Regions from separate parts of the Listeria rocourtiae subsp. hofi genome, predicted to be linked through region 3. Evidence: riboswitches for the same ligand, from Rfam matches in the RefSeq annotation. Region 3 holds a riboswitch; each other region holds the start of a gene.
The links. A riboswitch is a leader RNA that binds a small molecule or an ion and turns the genes downstream of it on or off. The one in region 3 is predicted to bind S-adenosylmethionine.
Positions count from the first base shown of each region.

Region 1: another riboswitch for S-adenosylmethionine. It lies ahead of metK (methionine adenosyltransferase); the one in region 3 lies ahead of ssuE (NADPH-dependent FMN reductase).
Region 2: another riboswitch for S-adenosylmethionine. It lies ahead of metE (5-methyltetrahydropteroyltriglutamate--homocysteine S-methyltransferase); the one in region 3 lies ahead of ssuE (NADPH-dependent FMN reductase).

Region 1 is NZ_CAUYTL010000018.1:37,536-44,656, forward strand. Features, by position in the region: gene R8925_RS09050 (carbonic anhydrase) at 2-781, opposite strand; gene metK (methionine adenosyltransferase) at 937-2,151, opposite strand; SAM riboswitch class I at 2,339-2,443, opposite strand; gene R8925_RS09060 (thiol-disulfide oxidoreductase DCC family protein) at 2,506-2,859, opposite strand; gene R8925_RS09065 (hypothetical protein) at 2,985-3,266, shown strand; gene R8925_RS09070 (DUF2584 domain-containing protein) at 3,321-3,563, opposite strand; gene ytkD (RNA deprotection pyrophosphohydrolase) at 3,569-4,045, opposite strand; gene yidD (membrane protein insertion efficiency factor YidD) at 4,124-4,381, shown strand; gene R8925_RS09085 (metal ABC transporter solute-binding protein, Zn/Mn family) at 4,584-5,531, shown strand; gene R8925_RS09090 (o-succinylbenzoate--CoA ligase) at 5,558-6,985, opposite strand; gene menB (1,4-dihydroxy-2-naphthoyl-CoA synthase) at 7,002-7,121, opposite strand, start outside.
Region 2 is NZ_CAUYTL010000018.1:53,121-60,241, forward strand. Features, by position in the region: gene metC (cystathionine beta-lyase) at 1-402, opposite strand, end outside; gene R8925_RS09130 (aminotransferase class I/II-fold pyridoxal phosphate-dependent enzyme) at 395-1,522, opposite strand; gene metE (5-methyltetrahydropteroyltriglutamate--homocysteine S-methyltransferase) at 1,595-3,877, opposite strand; SAM riboswitch class I at 3,978-4,083, opposite strand; gene R8925_RS09140 (MFS transporter) at 4,166-5,335, opposite strand; tRNA gene R8925_RS09145 (tRNA-Glu) at 5,409-5,480, opposite strand; tRNA gene R8925_RS09150 (tRNA-Ser) at 5,514-5,604, opposite strand; tRNA gene R8925_RS09155 (tRNA-Asn) at 5,622-5,694, opposite strand; tRNA gene R8925_RS09160 (tRNA-Ile) at 5,704-5,780, opposite strand; tRNA gene R8925_RS09165 (tRNA-Gly) at 5,803-5,873, opposite strand; tRNA gene R8925_RS09170 (tRNA-His) at 5,898-5,970, opposite strand; tRNA gene R8925_RS09175 (tRNA-Thr) at 5,985-6,060, opposite strand; tRNA gene R8925_RS09180 (tRNA-Phe) at 6,088-6,160, opposite strand; tRNA gene R8925_RS09185 (tRNA-Asp) at 6,171-6,243, opposite strand; tRNA gene R8925_RS09190 (tRNA-Met) at 6,249-6,322, opposite strand; tRNA gene R8925_RS09195 (tRNA-Ser) at 6,362-6,451, opposite strand; tRNA gene R8925_RS09200 (tRNA-Ile) at 6,478-6,551, opposite strand; tRNA gene R8925_RS09205 (tRNA-Met) at 6,564-6,637, opposite strand; tRNA gene R8925_RS09210 (tRNA-Ala) at 6,678-6,753, opposite strand; tRNA gene R8925_RS09215 (tRNA-Pro) at 6,784-6,860, opposite strand; tRNA gene R8925_RS09220 (tRNA-Arg) at 6,865-6,938, opposite strand; tRNA gene R8925_RS09225 (tRNA-Leu) at 6,953-7,041, opposite strand; tRNA gene R8925_RS09230 (tRNA-Gly) at 7,073-7,121, opposite strand, start outside.
Region 3 is NZ_CAUYTL010000007.1:24,332-31,452, reverse strand. Features, by position in the region: gene R8925_RS05110 (LLM class flavin-dependent oxidoreductase) at 1-647, opposite strand, end outside; gene R8925_RS05105 (LLM class flavin-dependent oxidoreductase) at 668-1,666, opposite strand; gene R8925_RS05100 (glutaredoxin family protein) at 1,642-1,926, opposite strand; gene ssuE (NADPH-dependent FMN reductase) at 1,942-2,487, opposite strand; SAM riboswitch class I at 2,590-2,700, opposite strand; gene R8925_RS05090 (VanZ family protein) at 2,824-3,381, opposite strand; gene R8925_RS05085 (ABC transporter permease) at 3,412-4,341, opposite strand; gene R8925_RS05080 (ATP-binding cassette domain-containing protein) at 4,322-4,876, opposite strand; gene R8925_RS05075 (hypothetical protein) at 5,296-5,931, opposite strand; gene R8925_RS05070 (avidin-fold protein) at 6,475-6,813, opposite strand; gene R8925_RS05065 (nitroreductase family protein) at 6,916-7,121, opposite strand, start outside.

The DNA of each region.
Region 1 (7,121 bases), on a different contig from region 3:
TTTAGTTGTCTGTGTGTTTTAATACTGGACGATCGTGCAACGGTTGAATTTTACGGTTGTTGCCGTCGTAGTATTTGTTAAATTCTTCAATTTGTTCTTTGGAAACTTCTACCGGAGTTGACATGACGTACCATTCCACGTTTTCTGAAAGTGGTGGTGTTGTCAGTGATCCTAGGTAGTGATAGTATGATTTGTTTGTTGGTAGTAAAGCTGCTACATCAATCGGTTCGCTAACTGTTGTTTTTTCCCCTTTTTTAACATTGTTTAAAATGCTTTGGAATGCCGGATTTGCTTTTCCTTCTTTAAAGAAAACTCCAATAACTGCTAAACGACTATCTTGATGTTCATTTACAAAGTGAGCTTCGATTGGATAATGTTTACCATCAACTGTATGCTCACTTTCTGCGTGGAAATGAAATTGGTTCAATTCAAATTTACGACCGTTAATTGTTGCTTGCCCACCATCATCGACTTGGATGCTATGGCCATTATCTACTTCATCTGTTACTTTTTGATTATAATTTAATTCGATTGTACCTGCATCTTTCATTGGTTCTGTTTTTGCTGTTTCAATATTGATTGGGGATTGTGTATCTCCCGCTTCAAATTGCCACGCTTTTTGATCATGATAGTCTAGATGATCTTCATGTTTTGCTGCTGATTCTGTTTTTGCTGTTTTTTCTTCTTTTTTAGTATCGTTGCTCGCATCGCTATTACCACAACCTGCTACGAGGATAAGTGATGCCGCGATTGCTGAAGCTGCTAATAGTTTTGTTTTCATGTTGAAAACCCCTTTCATTAAGTAACTTAATTATTATATTATATAATGATTCATAAGTGTGTGTAGTTTTTGTGACAAAAATAGGCCTTTTTATACAAGAAAGCATCAAATATGTAAAAAACCTAGCTGGATTGGCTCCAAAGCTAGGCTTCTGTTTATGAATTTATATTTGCAGTTTCTAATAGAAATTCTTTCATATGTGGTGCTTTATCTATTTTTTCCCATGGTAAATCTAAATCCAATCTTCCAAAATGGCCGAATGCCGCTGTTTGACGATAAATCGGGCGACGTAAGTCAAGCATCTTGATGATTCCGGCTGGACGTAAATCAAAGAATTTATTTACAGCATCAATTAGATCTTGCTCACTGTATTGACTCGTTCCATATGTGTCTATAGAAATCGATACTGGATGAGCAACTCCGATAGCATAGGCCAACTGTACCTCTACCTTTTTAGCAAGACCAGCTGCAACGATATTTTTAGCAACGTAGCGGGCAGCATACGCTCCTGAACGGTCTACTTTTGTTGGGTCTTTACCTGAAAATGCACCTCCACCGTGACGAGCATAACCACCATATGTGTCTACAATGATTTTGCGACCTGTTAAACCTGCATCTCCTTGAGGTCCACCGATGACGAAGCGACCTGTTGGATTAATGAAGTACTTCGTTTCTGCATCGAGAAGTCGCGAATCAATGACTTCTTCAATGACTAGTTTATGCAAATCTGATGCAATTTGTTCCTGTGAAATATCTGGATGATGCTGTGTAGAAATAACTATCGTATCGATACGAATTGGTTGGTTATTATCATCATATTCCACGGTTACTTGTGTTTTAGCATCTGGGCGTAGGTAAGTGAGTATATTATTCTTCCGTAATTCCGCAATTTTACGTGAAAGTGCATGTGCTAGCGAGATTGGAAGTGGCATTAATTCCTCTGTCTCATCTGTTGCAAAGCCGAACATTAAGCCTTGGTCCCCCGCTCCAATAGCATCAATCGCTGCGTCTTCCGAACCATCGCGTGATTCTAAAGCGACATCAACACCTTGCGCGATATCTGGTGACTGCTCATCGATTGCCGTTAAAACAGCACATGTTTCTGCATCAAAACCATATTTTGCACGTGTGTACCCTATTTCCTTAATTGTATCACGCACAATTTTTGGAATGTCCACGTAAGTCGATGTTGTTATTTCTCCTGCTACAAGTACTAGCCCAGTCGTTACAGTCGTTTCACAAGCAACACGAGCATCAGCATCTTTCGTTAATATTGCATCCAAAATTGCATCTGATATTTGATCTGCAATTTTATCTGGATGTCCATCAGAAACAGATTCTGACGTAAATAAATGACGGTTTCTTGCCATTCTTTATTTCCTCCTTTTTCTTCTCCATCGCGAAGTGGTTTGCAAAAATGCGAACTTATCGTCTGTTTCCTTCTAGTCTCGTTCACGCTTTATATGACATGACTCATGCCATGTCAACAAAAAACCTTCTCCCTATTTGCCAATTGCACGCGGAATAGAGAGAAGGTTATTATTTACAATACCTTCGCTCTCATCGATCAGGAATTCACTTCCTGCCACAGGTTAGCACCTTACAATATTTGTAGGTTGCCGGGTTTCAAAGGGCCAGTCCCTCTACCGCTCTGGATAAGAGTTTAATTTAGTTTTCACGTTATTGTAACATATTTCAGCTTTATTGTCACGCACAAAAATTTTTCATGTTTGCTCCTGCTTCTTTTTTCGAATATCACATGTTCTATTGTCTGCAACAACACTATATCCAAAACGGCCTGCTGGTTTTAGAAATGGTAAATACATGATGAGTCCAATCAAGCCGGTTAGTGGAAAACGCAATAGCATCCTACGAATCGCAAAAAAACCTTTTTTCGCATCACCATTCGGGGTAATGAGATGAATTTCGCGCATTAGTTCCTCTTGCGTAAACCCAGTGTTCTCTGATTCTTGAAGCGGTTTCCATTCAATGACATGCATCCAATCCAGCTTTTCAAAGAGTCGTTTTGTCGCCTTACAGAATCGGCAGTTTTGATCGTATAGAACAATATCCTTCATCCTATTTCAGCTCCTTAGATTATGTTTCCTGTTTACCATTCTCCCTAAACTATGTTAAAATGAACTTTATACATTGGGATTTCCCACATTGTATGAATGCTTGGTTCACCAAAGGAGAAGAAACTATGATATTTTCAACGTTAACTTTGATTATTTTTGCGATTTTTATTATCGCTGTGTGCATTTTTGAATTTATTTTAAAATGGCGCTGGTTCAAGTACTTTTTAGCAACAATAGGCTTGATTGCAAGCGCAGTTATATTCTTTATTAGTTTTTACAGTGGCGGGGTTGCACAGGCTGAGATTGCGATTGCTATTTTTATCGCTACACTTGGAGAGTATATTTTCTCCTTGATTATTAGCATTGTCGCTTGGATTCGTCGGATGTCAAATAAAACAAATGCCTAAGTAACTATTAAAAAAGTTGAGCCTTGCACCGCTTAGGCTCAACTTTTTTGTCGTTTAATTACTGGAATTCAAGGATATTAGCTCGTATGTAATAATCGTCTTATTGTCCTCCCAAATTAGTTTTAGGGGCACAGCAATACCGTTTGTCTCACTTTCTTTTGTCGTCCGAACTTCTACTGGAACATCAATCGGATAAATCCGGTATCCAGCCTTTTCCAACTCGAAAAAATTATCTGAAACCCGCTTTTCCTTTCCCTTTGTTACAATCATTGTATTGACTTCTAATGGCATTCCCATGCTTATTACCTCCAATTATTCATTTTTAGTTGGCGCATCGCTTCTTGAATCACGACTTGCATCCCTTCATCCTGCATAAAAAAACTGAACTGTTTTTGCTGAACGATATTCGCTAAATCCCCAGCTATCAAGGTCGGACCAAATGTTTCCATATAATCGACTTGGTTCACAAAATCGGTGACATTCGCTAAGTAAACTCGTTTGCTAAAAGTTCTTTCTGCGGTCTTTACTTCATATTGCGCTACAATATGTAAGCTATCTAGTTTCGCACCGGTTTCTTCCATTGTTTCGCGTCTTGCAGTTTCCTCGTTTGACTCTCCTGACTCGCCTTTACCGCCAGGAAATTCAATACCGCGGGCTTTATGCGTTGTAAACAGCCAAGCATCGTGAAATTTTGCAATTACGAGTACGTCATCTGCTTCTTCTAGTACATCAAATGAAATAGATACATCATTCCCAAGCAAATCTTGATACGTATACATGCTTATTCCCTTTCTTTTTCCCAGATTTGTGGTACGATAAAAGTGTTAAAAATTCTAAAGGTGAAGGTGAGTTGCAAAATGAAGAAAATAATGTTAGGCGGTATTCGTCTTTATCGCAAATATATTTCACCACTTAAACCTGGAACGTGTAGATTTTATCCCACTTGTTCGCAATATGGTATGGAGGCTATAACGGAGCACGGTGCTTTAAAAGGCGGTTGGTTAACGATTAAGCGAATTTCTAAATGCCATCCCTTCCATAAAGGTGGTGTGGATTTAGTACCTACAAAATGCGATCACAAAGACCATCATCACCATCATTATAGTGAAAAATAGAGTCCAGTGCAAGGATTCGGCGCGTCGATATTTCGTAGCTTTTTCAAAGTTTATTTTTTCACCGCTCCTTTATTAACAAAATCCTTGCCTTTTCTTACTATATGGGTTATTATAAATTTCTGATGTTAAATCGTAATCACTACGATTTATTATTTTTTACACATCAAATAAGAATCATTTCGATTTAGGAGGTCCCATTTTCATGAAGAAAATAGCAATTTTACTTAGTACCCTGTTGCTTGTTTCTATTTTTATGGTCGGTTGTGGTAATAGTGACGCAAAGACTAAGCATTCGGACAAGTTAACGGTTTACACAACTGTTTATCCACTACAATACTTAGCAGCACAGATTGGTGGCAAGTACGTCGATGCTCATTCGATATACCCTGCTGGTTCAGATGCCCACAGCTTTGATCCCTCACAAAAAGACATGATGAATATTGCTGACAGTGATTTGTTTTTCTATATTGGCCTAGGTATGGAAGGCTTTGTTGATAAGGCGAAACAATCGCTCAAAAGTGAGAACGTGAAATTTGTCGAGACCACAGACGGCTTAAAGCTACCGACCGTTGCGCATGAAGAAGAACATGATCATGTGGACGACGAAGATGATCATGATCACGGTGATGTCAACCCGCATGTTTGGCTTGATCCGAACTATATGGTGACGATGGCAGGCATTGTGCGCGATAATCTGAGCAAAGAACTTCCTGCTCAAAAAAATATTTTTGAAAAAAACTATGAAAGTGTTGTGTCACAGTTAAAAGCGTTGAATGATGATTATAAAACAACAGCAACAAACGCAAAACATAAGGAATTCGTGACAGCACATGCTGCTTATGGCTATTGGGAAAATGAATACGGTTTGACACAAATTCCGATTGCTGGCATTTCAACAAGCGATGAGCCTTCTCAGAAAAAGCTAACATCAATTGTGAATACAATTAAAAAAGATAAGATTCCATACATTTTATTGGAACAAAATACAAATTCCAAAATTGCTGATGTCATTCAAAAAGAAACGAACACAAAAACAATGAAACTGCATAATTTGGAGACTTTAACACAGAAAGATATCGATGCTAAACGTGATTATATGTCGATTATGAAAGATAATTTAGCGGCATTAGGTAAAGCATTAAATTATTAATATAGATGAAAAAAACCGAGCATAGCCTATTTGCTCGGTTTTTTCGCGATTTCTCTTAAACGATGGCGTTGAATTTTTTGTGATGCCGTTTTAGGTAACGCCTCTAAGAAATGAAATTGTCGTGGCACTTTATATTTAGCTAGTTTTTCCTGGCAAAATTCAAATAAATCTGCTGTATCAATCCTGTTATTTGCTACAATAAAAGCTATCGGTACCTCGCCCCAGTGTTCGTCAGACTTAGCCACTACTGCGACTTCTTTGATTGCAGGATATTCCAACAAAACATGTTCGACTTCTGTCGGATAAATATTTTCACCACCAGAAATAATCAAATCAGAACGCCTATCCAAAACAAATAAAAAACCATTGTCATCTAAATAACCGACATCCCCCGTCCGAAACCAACCATCTTCATCAAATGCATTGTCCGTCGCTGCTTTATTGTGTAAATAACCCAACATGATGGAAGGACCTTTTAGCAAAATTTCATCCCGCTCACCAATTCTAACTTCTGCTGGAAATAACGGTTTCCCCGCAGAACCAATTTTCAAAAAAGCTTCTTCGGGCGGCAATGTCACAATTTGTGAAGCCGTTTCTGTCATGCCAAACGATTGCACCAATGGAATCCCATTTAAAAAGCAAGCCTCGAGCATTTCCCTACTCGCCGGCCCTCCTCCAAGCAACATACATCTAAAATCTGAATGATATCTCGTCGTAAAAACATCAAGTAAACGTTGTGCCATCGTTGTTACCACCGAAATCAACGTCACCTCACCACTTCGCAAAAACTGATCCACACGTGTCGCATCAAAATGCTCCTCCAAATAAACTGGAATCCCGTAAATCACTGAGCGCATTAAAATCGACAAACCACTAATATGGAAAATTGGTACCACGCATAGCCAACTATCATTTGCCTGTAAACCAAGATTCAACATCGAGCCTGTTGCACTCCACCAATGATTTCCGAACGTCTGCATCACGCCCTTGGGCTGGCCAGTTGTTCCGGACGTATACATAACGGAAGCAACACGCTCCATTGCAAAATGAGAAACGAGCGATACTTCCGAAACCCGCGCCTCCATCACATCCTTAAAAGAAGCACTCGCGATATCCCCAACCTTGTCACGAAACACATCCGCATAAAAGCACCATTCCACATGTGCATCTCGCATTTGAAACAAAACTTCTGTCGCCGTCAGACGATTATTCAATAACACCGTCTGCGCACCTAATTGTTGCAACGCATGAATCATCAAAAAAGTATCACGATCATTTCGGCCGAGCAAAGCGACACTCATTCCATCCCGAACACCGAATGATGCCAATTTCCCCGCCAACTCGCACGCCGCATCATAAATTTCTAAAAATGTTTCCTTTCTATCCTGAAAAACGAGCGCAGTCCTCTCAGGAGAAAGCCACACTCGTTTTTCCAACCAATTGGTTAGTTCCATCATTTTCCACCAACCATCAAGGGAATTTTGGGAATTGATCAAAGTCAGGGTCACGTTTTTCTTTGAACGCATCACGTCCTTCTTTCGCCTCATCCGTTGTGTAATAAAGAAGTGTAGCATCACCAGCAAGCTGCTG
Region 2 (7,121 bases), on a different contig from region 3:
AGCCGCAGCAATAGCATCCAAATCACCCATATCCACAAACGTATGAGCAATACCAAACCGCGGTAAAACCTGCTCCGTTAACCGAAATGTCCCGCCATAAACATCACCAGAAATAATAAAATGATCCCCCTGCGACAAAGTTAACAGCGCCGCTGAAATTGCAGCCATGCCAGTTGCAAATGCAAAACCATGCGTTCCGTTCTCCAGTTTAGCAATTGCTTCCTCCACAGCCTGACGCGTCGGGTTCCCAGATCTCGCATAATCAAACACGTGGTAATTATCAAAATCCGGCTGATGAAACGTTGATGACAAGTGAAGCGGCGTGTTCAGTGCACCAGTTGCCTCATCAATTCCAAGACTTGCATGCACCACTTTCGTATCAAATGAAAAGTCATCACTCATTTATACCCACCTCTTCCTTCAAAACCAACGCCAAAGCTTGATCCAAATCAGCAATTAAGTCATCACTGCTCTCAATGCCAACAGAAATACGTAACAATTCATCCGTTAAACCATAAGATTCCCGAAGCTTGCGCGGCACATCTGCATGCGTTTGCGTCACTGGATACGTAATCAAACTCTCCACACCACCTAAACTCTCCGCAAATGTAAATAATTTCAAACTCCGCAACAATGGTGAAACAAGTGTAGCATCCTTAATCAAGAAACTCACCATGCCACCTTTTCCAGGATAGAGTACTTTCGTTACAGCTTCATGACCATCTAAAAATTCCGCCACTTTCCGCGCATTTTTCTGATGCTGCTCCACCCTCAAAACAAGCGTTTTTAGTCCGCGCATCAACAACCAACTATCAAACGGCGAAAGCACCGCGCCAATAGAATTATGAAAATCACGCAATTGCAACGCTAAATCCTCACTTTTCACAATCACTGCACCTGCCAACACATCATTATGCCCGCCGAGATATTTCGTTGCACTATGAAAAACAATATCTGCGTCCAAATCAAGCGGTTGCTGCAAAATTGGCGTTAAAAATGTATTATCTACAATTACCAATAGATCATGTTTCTTCGCAAAAGCCACAACAGCGGTAAGATCAGTCTCCACCATCAAAGGATTCGTCGGCGTTTCGATAAATACAGCCTTCGTTCCAGGCGTTATCAAACTTTCTAAATCATCAATATCCGTCGTTTCCCAATAAGAAAAATCTACGCCATACTTTTTCGCAATCAATTCAAAATAACGATATGTACCACCATATAGATCCCGCGAAGAAATAATATGATCGCCACTCGAAAACAATGTAAAAATCAGCTGAATCGCACTCATTCCCGAGCTTGTCGCAAAACCAGCTGTCCCATTTTCTAACGTCGCTAGCGCTTCCTCCAAAACCTCTCGCGTCGGATTCCCTGTTCTCGTATAGTCATACCCCGTTGAAACACCAAGATCTTCATGACGATATGCAGTTGACAAATAAATAGGCATGTTCACAGCACCGGTCGCCCCGCTTTTTCGATTTCCAATTTGTGCTACAATTGTTTCTTTTTTTAGTTTTGTCAATCCAATCCCCTCCATCAATTTAAAAGCGCTAAGAGTAGCAACATCATGCCGTTCCTAGCGCCTCATTTCCTATTATTTTATAACTTTGTACGTTTCACGAATCTCTTTCGTCGCACGCACCATGTCCTGCAATGCTGCAATCGTTTCTTTCTCCTTACGCGTTTTTAGACCGCAATCCGGATTCACCCAGAACTGACGCGCATCAATCACTTTTAGAGCTCGATGAATATTTTCCTGAATCTCACCCGTAGTCGGAACACGCGGGCTATGAATATCATATACACCAAGACCAATTTCCTTATCATATCCAACTCTCTCAAAAGTCTCAATAATTTCACCGTGACTACGTGAAGTCTCAATTGAAATTACATCTGCATCAAGTGCGCTAATCGTATCGATTATATCTTCAAACTCCGCATAACACATATGCGTATGAATTTGTGTATCATTCTTAACCGAAGTTGTCGTTAACTTGAATGAATATACCGCATCATCCAAGTACTTCTGCCATCTCGAACGTTTCAGTGGTAAACCTTCACGAAGCGCCGGTTCATCCACTTGAATTACACGAATACCAGCTTCCTCAAGTGCCTCCACCTCTTTACGTAGCGCCAAACCAACCTGATTCGCCACCACATAATCTGGCACATCATCACGCACAAACGACCAGTTGATAATCGTAACAGGCGCCGTCAACATTCCCTTCACAGGACGATCCGTCAATGATTGTGCATAAACACTTTCCTTCACCGTGATTGCCTCCGTAAACGCAACATCTCCATAAACCAATGGCGGACGCACCGCACGCGAACCATATGACTGCACCCAACCAAATTTTGTCGCTTGGAATCCATCTAGCTTCTGACCAAAATACTCCACCATATCCGTTCTTTCAAACTCACCGTGTACGAGCACATCCAAATCCAAATCCTCTTGAATCCGAATCCAGCGCTCCGTCTCCACCTCAATGAATTTCTCATACTCCGCATCCGTAATCACATTTTTTAACCAATCCGAGCGTTTCTTCCTGACCTCAGGCGACTGCGGGAAACTACCAATCGTCGTTGTCGGCAATAAGGGCAACTGTAACCACTCATGCTGCAACTTAATCCGCTGAGCAAAAGGTAATTCACGTTTAACATCTACATTCTCTAAATTGCGAATCGCTTCCTGAACCTCCGCATTATTTCGGTGATGCGATCCATTAATTGCTGATAATGCTTCTTTCGCCTCTGCAAATTCCGTCGCAACCGCATCCCCGTTCAGTGCCCCCGTAAGCGCTACTAACTCTACCAACTTCTCATCCGCAAATGACAAGCCTCCAAGTAGCACGTCATCTAAATCAGACTCACTCGCTTTTGTTACAGGTACGTGTAGCAATGAACTAGAAGGCTGTACAATCAAGCGATCTTTCGATACAACTTTTGCAATTCGCTCCAATAATGCTAACTTCGCATCCAAATCTGCGCGCCATACATTACGTCCATCAATCACCCCAGCTGCCAATGTTTTATCCTCAGGAAAACCAAATTTCTCAAGCGCTTCAATCGACTCCCCGTGATCATGAACAAAATCTACACCAATCGCATCCACAGGCAGTTTAACAACCTCTTCAAAATAATCAAGACTTTCAAAATAGGTTTGCAATTCAATCTTCAATTCAGGCGCAACATCCTTAAACGAAGCATAAACTTCCTCAAACAAAGCCAGCTCTTCCTTGTCAAAACTAGTGGCCAAGTAAGGCTCATCAATCTGCACCCATTTCGCACCAGCATCCTGCAACTCCTTCAAAATTTGACCATAAAGCGGAACTAACTGATTCAATAACCCTTTAAAATCAGCATTCCCTTTTGCCAATTTCAAATAAGTAATCGGTCCAACAATAACTGGTTTTCCATCGATACCAAGTTCTTTTTTCGCTTCCTCATAGTAAAACAATGCCCGATTCTCCGTCAACTGCGGCTTCGCATCCACAAGCTCAGGCACAATATAGTGATAATTCGTATTAAACCACTTCGTCATTTCCGAAGCCACGGCACCATCATTCCCACGCGCAACCTCGAAATATGTATCAAGATCCACTTTCCCAGCCTCATAGCCAAACCGTTTTGGCACAATTCCAAACGTGATACTCGTATCTAAAATGTGATCATAGAAAGAAAAATCTCCTACTGGAATCAAATCAATCCCCTTATCCTGTTGTTTTTTCAAAGATTGTAAACGCAATTCTTTAGTTTCAGAAAGTAATTGCTCTTCAGAAATCTTAGCATTCCAATAATTTTCAAGCGCCTTCTTCCACTCACGTTTCTCACCTAAACGCGGATACCCCAAATTTGAACTTTGAACTTTCGCCATTTCGCATCACCAATCCTTCATTATTTTTTTCATATAAAAAGCCCCTCCAGCAAAGACCAGAGAGGCTACGAATATCTAAAAATACAAATCCGTATTCACTCTCTTATCTTTCGAAACATGATGTTTCGCAGGATTTAGCACCTTTTCAAAAACTGAAAGGTTGCCGGGTTTCACAGGGCCAGTCCCTCTACCACTCACAATAAGAGTTATCATATGAAATTAATTACATCCAGTTCTGATGTATTGAATTTATATTACCATCCCATGAAATTCCTGTCAACTAAAAAATCACACTATTGTCGAACTTTTTCGAGCATTCCCAAAAAACAAGGCCAGAAAAGCCACAACCAATAGCCCAGTAATCACAAAATAAAACACATCGTTCCCGAATAAACCAATCATGATTCCTGTCGCAGAAGGGCCAATAATACTTCCCAAACTAAAGCTCATCCCTACTAAAATATTTCCAGCAGGTAACAGCTCAAGCGGCGTCAGATCCGTCATATAAGACAATCCAAGTGAATACATCGACCCAAGAAAAATCCCCATAACAAAAAACATCGCAATCAATAAAATACTATTAGAAACAAAAGCCGTCACAAAAAATAATGCAGCCCCCACTCCTACAAAAATCGGTAAAACCTTAGCCCTACCAATCCTATCACTCAAAATCCCAATTGGAACCTGAAATAAAATCGTCCCTACTGAAAAAGCAGAAATAATCGTCACGACCATGGCCTGTGGAATCCCATCACGAAGCCCAACAATAGGAAAAGTAGCATTAAGCGCAGTCTCCAATATCCCGTAAACAAAAGGCGGAAGCATTGCAATCCAAGCCAATTTAAACACACCCGAAAACCTCTTCAAACTACCAAAAAAAGAAATTTCACGTATAACCGCACTCTCTGCAACAAACTCATTCCTAAGAAACCATACAAGTCCCCAAGCAATCAGAACCAGAATGCCCGATATAAGAAATGGTAAATTCGCATTAATTGCCATCAAATTCACTAACTGCGGCCCGATTGCAAACCCCAGTGAAAAAAACAGCCCATAAATCGCCATATTCCTGCCACGCTTCGAAGGATGACTCATTGCCCCAATCCAAGTCTGAGAAGAAAAGTGCAACATATGATCTCCCACACCAATCAGCAAACGTAAAATAAACCAGAAATATAAATTAAACCAGAGTGGGAATATCAATAAAGCAACAGCTACAAGTCCACCTCCAACAACAATAATCGGCTTGTATCCAAAGCGATGTAAAGGCGCCTCAATAAACGGTGATACTAATAACACCCCAATGTATATACCAGTGGCATGAAATCCATTCAATCCCGAAGAAACACCTTTTCCTTCAAATATAATTGAAATCAACGGCAACAATAACCCCTGAGATAATCCAGATATAGCAACAACCACTGTTAAAATCCAAAACTTGAATCTATTACTCTTCATACCTATCCTCCAATGCATTTTTAGCAATAAAAAGAACAATGCCATAAATGACATTGTTCTTTATAATCAGCGATGACCCGTACGGGATTCGAACCCGTGTTACCGCCGTGAAAGGGCGGTGTCTTAACCGCTTGACCAACGGGCCTCATTATTAAACCTAATTTCGCATCTTTTATACTGGCGGAGAAGGAGGGATTTGAACCCTCGCGCCGCGTTAACGACCTATACCCTTAGCAGGGGCACCTCTTCAGCCACTTGAGTACTTCCCCAATATAAAACTTACAAGCTCCACAGGCAAGACTCGAACTTGCGACCGATCGGTTAACAGCCGATTGCTCTACCAACTGAGCTACTGTGGAATAATATTATGGTGGGCCTAAATGGACTCGAACCATCGACCTCACGCTTATCAGGCGTGCGCTCTAACCAGCTGAGCTATAGGCCCATAATATATAATGTAGTACAAAAGCGGGTGATGGGAATCGAACCCACGACAACAGCTTGGAAGGCTGTAGTTTTACCACTAAACTACACCCGCACAATCCAAATTTAAATTTTTAAAGGCGGCTAGTGGGAATCGAACCCACGCATGCCTGAACCACAATCAGGTGCGTTAACCACTTCGCCATAGCCGCCACTATCGCTAATATGGTGCCGGCTGCAAGAGTCGAACTCGCGACCTACTGATTACAAATCAGTTGCTCTACCAACTGAGCTAAGCCGGCTTAAGATAATTCTTCATATTGAAAAGGTGGCTTGGGACAGAATCGAACTGCCGACACCTTGAGCTTCAATCAAGTGCTCTACCAACTGAGCTACCAAGCCTTAAGTAAAGCGGTCCCGACGGGATTTGAACCCGCGATCTCCTGCGTGACAGGCAGGCATGTTAACCCCTACACCACGGAACCACCAATTGCGGGGACAGGATTTGAACCTGCGACCTTCGGGTTATGAGCCCGACGAGCTACCAGACTGCTCCACCCCGCGACAATAATATTATTTCATCCACAAATCACTAAGTAGAAAAGGAGGAAGAGGGATTCGAACCCCCGCGCGGTCTTACCCGCCTGTCGGTTTTCAAGACCGATCCCTTCAGCCAAACTTGGGTATTCCTCCATGATATGATAAAAAATAGTGATAGGTGGACCTTGCAGGACTCGAACCTGCGACCGGACGGTTATGAGCCGTCTGCTCTAACCAACTGAGCTAAAGGTCCAAAATTAAAAGGTAGCGGCGGAGGGAGTCGAACCCACGACCTTTCGGGTATGAACCGAATGCTCTAGCCATCTGAGCTACACCGCCATTATAATAAATAGACGTACCTTTTATCTCACAAAATAGTTGGTGGAGCCTAGCGGGATCGAACCGCTGACCTCCTGCGTGCAAAGCAGGCGCTCTCCCAGCTGAGCTAAGGCCCCTTCATAAAAACATAAGGATTATTTTCTTAATGGTCGGGAAGACAGGATTCGAACCTGCGACCCCTTGGTCCCAAACCAAGTGCTCTACCAAGCTGAGCTACTTCCCGAAAGCGCGCCCGAGAGGATTCGAACCTCTAACCGCTTGATTCGTAGTCAAGTACTCTATCCAGTTGAGCTACGGGCGCATTATATAAGTATATGGTGCCGAGGACCGGAATCGAACCGGTACGGATATCACTATCCGCAGGATTTTAAGTCCTGTGCGTCTGCCAGTTCCGCCACCCCGGCGTTAGAAACTTTATAATGGCAACCTAATTTTTGGAGCGGAAAACGGGGTTCGAACCCGCGACCCCCACCTTGGCAAGGTG
Region 3 (7,121 bases):
GCACCCGCTTGAAAAATAACCGGCTGTCCCTGCTTCGAACGCCCAATATTTAGTGGTCCCTCCACAGAGAAAAACTGTCCCTGATGATTCAATCGATGCAACTTTTCAGGATTAAAAAACTGCCCCGATTCCGGATTCCGTATAAATGCATCATCCTCCCAAGAATCCCAAAGCCCCTTCACAACCTCTAAATGCTCCACCGCAATCTCATAACGCAACGCATGTTCTGGGTGCGTCTTCTTACTATAATTATTCGCCGAACCCTCAAGAGGTGAAGTCACCGCATTCCATCCAGCCCGACCATTACTAATCAAATCCAGCGACCCGAACTGCCGCGCCACCGTATAAGGCTCACTATAAGATGTCGAAAGCGTGCCAACTAGTCCGATCCGTGAAGTCACCGCTGCCAAGCCCGAAAGCACTGTCAAAGGCTCGAATCGGTTCAAAAAATGCGGTATCGACTTCTCATTAATAAACAGCCCATCCGCAACAAACGCAAGCGCAAAACCAGCCTCCTCCGCCTTCAAAGCCTGTTCCTTATAAAATTCAAAATTCACACTCGCATCCACCGGCACACTCTCATGTTTCCACGCGTTCATGTGCCCACCAGGACCATGTAACATCAAACCAAATTTTATTTTTCCCATTCCTCATTTCCCCTTCCCTTTCACACATTCGCTGTCAAAATCGCCTCACTAATCAACTGCACCGACCGAAATCGCACATCCTGTCTTGCAATCGGCGTATGAATCACAAACTCATCCACATCAAACGTCGCCCGCAATCGCACTAATTCCGCCTTCACCTGTTGCGCCGTACCGACAATAATATCCGCAACACACTCCTCTACTTTAAAATCAGTGACACCAGCCTGTCTCGCAAATTCCTCCGCCTGTGCCACCGTCTGTAAAGTCACTGAAACACCCGTTGATAGTGTTACTCGCACTACTTTTTGCTCGCCTGCAAGCGTCTGTGCCTCTTCTTCCGTATCCGCTGCTAAAGCTGGAACTGCAATAATCAACTCGCCATTCGGACTCCTCCTCCGATACGCCGTCACCGCTTCTTGTAGAACCCTTTCATCACTATTAATAAATTTCGCAAAACAATAATTCACACCCTGTGTATCCGCCAATTCCGCACTGGCCACACTCGCACCAAGCAAGAAAATATCCGGTTTCGTAGGTGGCTCAGGATCAACACCAACTCCCGCCAACACATGATCAACAGGCAATTCTCCATCCACAAACTGCTTCAAAAGCACCAACTGTTCCTCAAAATCCGTTTTTTCTGACCGCCCAAATTGCAAAGCCTTCGTCGAGAGCGGCAAGCCACCAGGTGCCTTCCCAACACCTAAATCCACTCGATTTGGCGCTAAAGTAGCTAACAAATTAAAGTTCTCCGCCACTTTGTATGCACTATAATGCTGCAACATCACGCCACCCGAGCCAACCCGAATCCGTGATGTCCGAGCTAACAGATGCGAGACTAAAACCTCCGGCGAAACACCAGCCAGCAACTTCGTATCATGATGCTCCGAAACCCAAAACCTATGATACCCCCATTCTTCAGCCTTTTCCGCTAGTGCAATGGTTTGCTGCAACGCCTGATATGCACTTTTTCCATCCTCAATCGGGCTCTGATCTAATAAACTGAGTCTAAATCCCATTTCTCCGCCTCCCTCAAAGCCTTTTCCAATGCCGGCAATCCGAGCTCCGTCACACCCCGATATGTATGCCCCCGACCAATTTCAACCACTGGAACATAGCGCACTCCATACTTCGCCTGTAAAATTTCCCGTTGCTCATCATGATCTGTAACATCCACCACCTGAAAATCAAGCCCTTCCTTCGTCAAATAATCCTTAACCTCCGCACAATAATCACAGCCCCGTTTCGCCCATACGACAATCGCTAACTTTTCCGTCATCCCGTTCATCCCCTTTTAACTAATTTGTCCAATCTCACGCCTACCGACCGCAACGACCAATTCCGTCAACTGCCCGCGCAATCGCTCATCCAGCAACACATCTCGAATTGGCATAACCGCCCCCTTATCCAATTGTGCATCCACTACATAAACCCCTTGCAAAACTTCACCTTTCAAAACACCAAGCAACGGCTTAAGCGCAAAATCAATCGCCAACACATGCCCACTGCTCCCACCAGACATAATTGGTAGAACAACCTTATTTTTCAAAATACTTTCCGGCAATAAATCCAAAACCGCCTTCAAAACCCCAGTATACGACGCTTTATAGACCGGTGACCCCACAATCACGCCGTCCGCCGCCTCTATATCTGCGACCAATTCCCCGATTTGCACATCTTTAAAATTCGCGCTCACCAATGTTTCTGCAGCAAAATCACGCACAGAGTGAAAGCGAACCTCCATTCCATCCTCCTGTAAAATCCCACCTGCATATCGCAAAACCTTATCCGTTCCCGATTGCACTGATGGACTACCAGACAAAATCACGATTCGACTCATCTCATCCTCACTCCCCTTCCAAATCATATATTTCCGATGTATTTACTATGAATTAAAACAAAAAAGAACCTCCCTTCCAATTTGGAAAAGAGATTCCTCTTCTCCCCATTTGCCAGGCCAAAAGCGCACACCTGCTGGAATTAGCACCGTTCTATTACTAGAGGTTGCTGTGGGATCAAAGGACCAGGTTCCTCCCCCAACTCTCAATAAGGACTGTATAATTTTTATGATTGGATGTATCTTACCATCTCTAAAATCAGATGTCAACAAATATTTCGTTTTTTTAGATTAGTTAGGTTTTTCACAAAACGATGAAGAACCATTAGATATAGGTTATTACATATCATTTTTCATCGGATACATTTTTCGTACAATTTCCGTTCTACTGACGAAATAAGCCAAAGTAAACCCGCTCACATTCAAAATAACATCTGTCACATCCATAAAATGATTCGGATAAATAAACACGATATCCAAAAATAATTGTACCGATTCAATCATGAGTGAAATAAGCAAACCTATACAAATAAATTTTCCGAAATATAGGTTTCCTTTCAGCACACCTATATAAATCCCAAGTGGGAACAATAGCAACACATTACCAACAGCCTGGTGCCAGTCCGCCATCGACCCATCGATTAGTTGCTTAAATGGCACCACATTTATGTAGTCAGTCACTGCATAGCTACCTGCATCCAACAAATTCTCAAAAATCGTAAACGGAAAAATCACGAACTTAATCAAAAATACTAGATAGACTCCGAGCAAAGCCGTTGCAAAATAATAACTATCCAACTTTTTCCCTTGTAAAAGAAATCTCAAAGTTATCGCCATCACGACCAATATCGCAATTGCTAAAATAATAATAATAAACGGATCATATGTTATCTCCATGCTGATTGCTCCTTCACAATTTACTATCAATCAAAGTTTAGGACAGAGCCTCTTCTTATCCCTTTTATACACATAAAAAGTAAACAAGCCCAGCATAACAGCCGCAACCAAATAACCTAACATCAAATTCGTATTTTCTCCCGATACAACATCCATGGTCGAAGCCGAAGTATTATAAATTTTAGGTACAGTAAGCAACATCAAATTTTTCAGGTCATAGCCGCCCAAATTCGGTACGATTAGCATGTATACAAATAGCACAACAATACTAATCAAAGTCGATCGTAATGCGCTTGTTAACAGGAAGAAAAAGATTCCAAACAAAATCAAAACCACCACTTGATATACAACTTGTAATGGCAACTCCCCCAAATAATTCACACGCATATCCGGCCTAATTCCCATCACCATATTAAACAAATATTGCGTTCCTATTGAAAGAAATGCAGTAAGAAAAACCGTGCCAGCAGCCATAATCATAACTGATAAAAGTTTGCTAATAAAGAACAAACGATGTCCTCTCAATAATAGTTGCCCCTTAAATGTCCCATACTTAAAATCAAAAAAAGCAACATGACAACTATAAATTCCAAAAATAAGTGGCAAAAACAAAATCGCAATCGATGTAAAAATTTGATTCGGCGCATTCAACGGATTTAATGCAACTTTAGCCGCAATCACCCGATAATAATCATATTTCAAAACATTACTAATCTCCTCTGAATTCCCATCCTTCTTAATATCTAAGTCCTCCGCAAGCGCCTGCTTCAGCGTAATACCATCATTTGCGTACAGTTCCATCGTTGCATCAAATCTATCTTCTTTTTGCTGAAGCGAACTATACTGCGCATAACTCGAAAAAATAGATAAAATAACAAGAAATACAAACAGTAAAATGATGTATCTAGCCTTCCACTGATAAAATAATTGTGCCCTAACACTATCCCACATACTTTTCATAAACTTGCTCCAAATCTGTAAACTCATTTCTATCTACCTGAACTAACTCCGTATCATTAATTACAAAAACCTCATCCAAGATTCGATTATAAAACTCAAACTGATGTCCGCATACTAAAATAAGCATTTCATTTTTACAAGACAACATTAGACTCTTAATCAATTTTCCCGTCTCATGATCTAATCCATTTGAAACCTCGTCTAAGATAAGCATTTCTGGCCTTGTAAATAAAGCAATAAGGATAGACAAAATCTTTTTCTGTCCTAACGAATACGATCTAACCTTTCTCTTTAAAACATTTCCATCTATGTATTCCTGCAAAAATGCCTTTTCTTCCTGTAACAAATTACGCCCAATCAGTAAGAAAATATTATCAATTCCATTCAAATTATCATATAAATATGACTCATCAAGGACCGTCGCAATACGTTCAGGCTTCACAATCTCGCCTTGAAAATCCTCAAATCCCATAATACAGTTAAAAAAGGTCGTTTTCCCCGCACCGTTCTTCCCCAAGAAAAAAAATAATCCCATTAGAATCACGTTTCATACTAAAGTTTGAGAGGATAGTTTGGTGTTTGTATTTCTTGTTTAGATTTTTGATTTCTAGCATTATGTCCCCACTTTCCGCTGATTCGACTACATAAATAAGGCAATTGCAATACTTAAACTTAATCAGAGATTCAACTGCCTCTTCAAAAAACTATACTTTTCGAAAAATATTATTTGTTTTTCCACTCTAAATGTGCCAAATTTTTTTGGTTTATTTATTCGACTTGCTTTTTTCAAATAAACTTATTATTACTAGGCACCCTAAACCTACTACTGGAATACTTATAATAAACCATAAAATAGTTCTTGGAAAGATTTCATAATAATAATACATGGACACTGTTAACCAAATAAGTAATACAGCATACTTCAGCCCAGTTCTCAAAAAATCACCTCTTGCATTAGTATATATCTACATAACCATTGTTCGGCCGCTTATCCCTTTTGTCTAGTTGTTTTGCTATCTGTGTTCCAATATCTAAGTAATTGAGTGCAACTGTAACTGCTACTCCTACTGACACAGCTAATTTTTTAGCCCCCCATGCCTTTAGTCTACTTACAACGGTCCGTGAAAAAAGTTTTTTTGCTTCTCTCTTCCCTTTTTTAATGATAAACGATTGTATTGCACCAACACCACCACCGACTACAAAGCCAATCGCTGTATTAAGTATAGCTCCGACCCACCTCACACTTATTCTTACTTGAAACGCTTCTACTTTTTTGGGAGCTAGTGTTTGCAATACATCATTTTTGTATATAGAAATAATATCCTCATCCTCAGATTCTTGTAAGCGATTATCAAAATCTTGTTGAGATGCTTCTATATCATTATACGTTTCTGAATTAGCATCGAAAAAGTCTGTCAATGCATCTTCCATAACTGTCAAATCTTCAATTCCAGATAACTCAGCTTGTTCCTCTACAATGCTTTCAAATAAAGCGCGCTCCTCCTTAGTCATTTCTGAAACTGAAGGTATTTCTGCAACTGCCTTTTCTAAATCAAAATTATCAGATAATACTTCTGATTCTAGCTTCACATCTGTATTAATTCCCTCAACATTCTCATTGTTATTACCGTTATGCCTTTAATAAAATAATTTTTTCTCATGCTAAACGCCCCTTCTTTTAATAATCCTTATACTATGACGACAGTGATATACGTTTCCCACTAAACATTAAGATTAAGTAGCGTCAATTGCAAAATTTCAATAACTACCTATCTACCAGCAGCATGACAAGATCCCCGCCTACATATTAAAATAAGAAATAAGTGACTGATTTCTCTACACTAATTCACTTTTTATGTCTGAGAATAAGCATTCCCAGCTACCATCTCAAAGCTTCACATTTACAACCCACCTTTAAAATTATACGATCCATTCACAGATGCTGCGAGTACAGATATCGGTAGAATAAAAACCAATAGTAGCGCAACCATAGAACTAACAATTTTCTTTTTCATATTCATACTCCTTTTTCATTTTATTTTGAACAACCAAATTGTATCATATCGATCATAATCGAGTCAAATCGTGTCGATTCGCTATAAAAAGCCCCTCAAAAAGGAGCAGTAATTATCCTCATATCTCTTCCACAATCGATGTTCCAGAGTCTCTCTCCAGCCCATTCCACTGCCATTTTTCATGCATCCGAAGTTTCCCATCTGGTAAAAATTCTGGTGTCGAGTGGCACGTCCCGCTTCGAATTCGCTTGTTCACGCTTACATGGTTGTAGCGAAAATCAATTGAGCCATCCTTATGCACCACACCAATCAGTGTCCCACGCGCAATCTCGCCACCCTCGTAAGTCCCCGAAATAACGTCCCCATCTTGAAAATAATGAAAAACCGTGTTTTCAGACACCTCGCCATTTCCCGAGTTCTCGACAACTGCGAATTTTTTCCCCTGATAATTAACGATCAGAATCCCTCCTAGTTTTCAAACTAATCACACAACTATTATAGCACAAAATGACAAAAAAGCCCTAGCCAAGTGATGCATGACTAGAGCCCTATTTTTTCATTATTCACCTAAATCTTTAACCCACTCACTCATTGCCCGGCGCGGCTTCGCATCTGGAATTTCATTGATGCGAGTAATCTGCAAACAGCCAATAATTTGCTGTCCATCTAGGCCCAGTTCCGTCACAACGCCCGAATCAAAAATAAAATTATTCGTCCGCCAAAGCACACCAAGACCAGCTTCCCAGGCCAAAAGTTGGATATTCT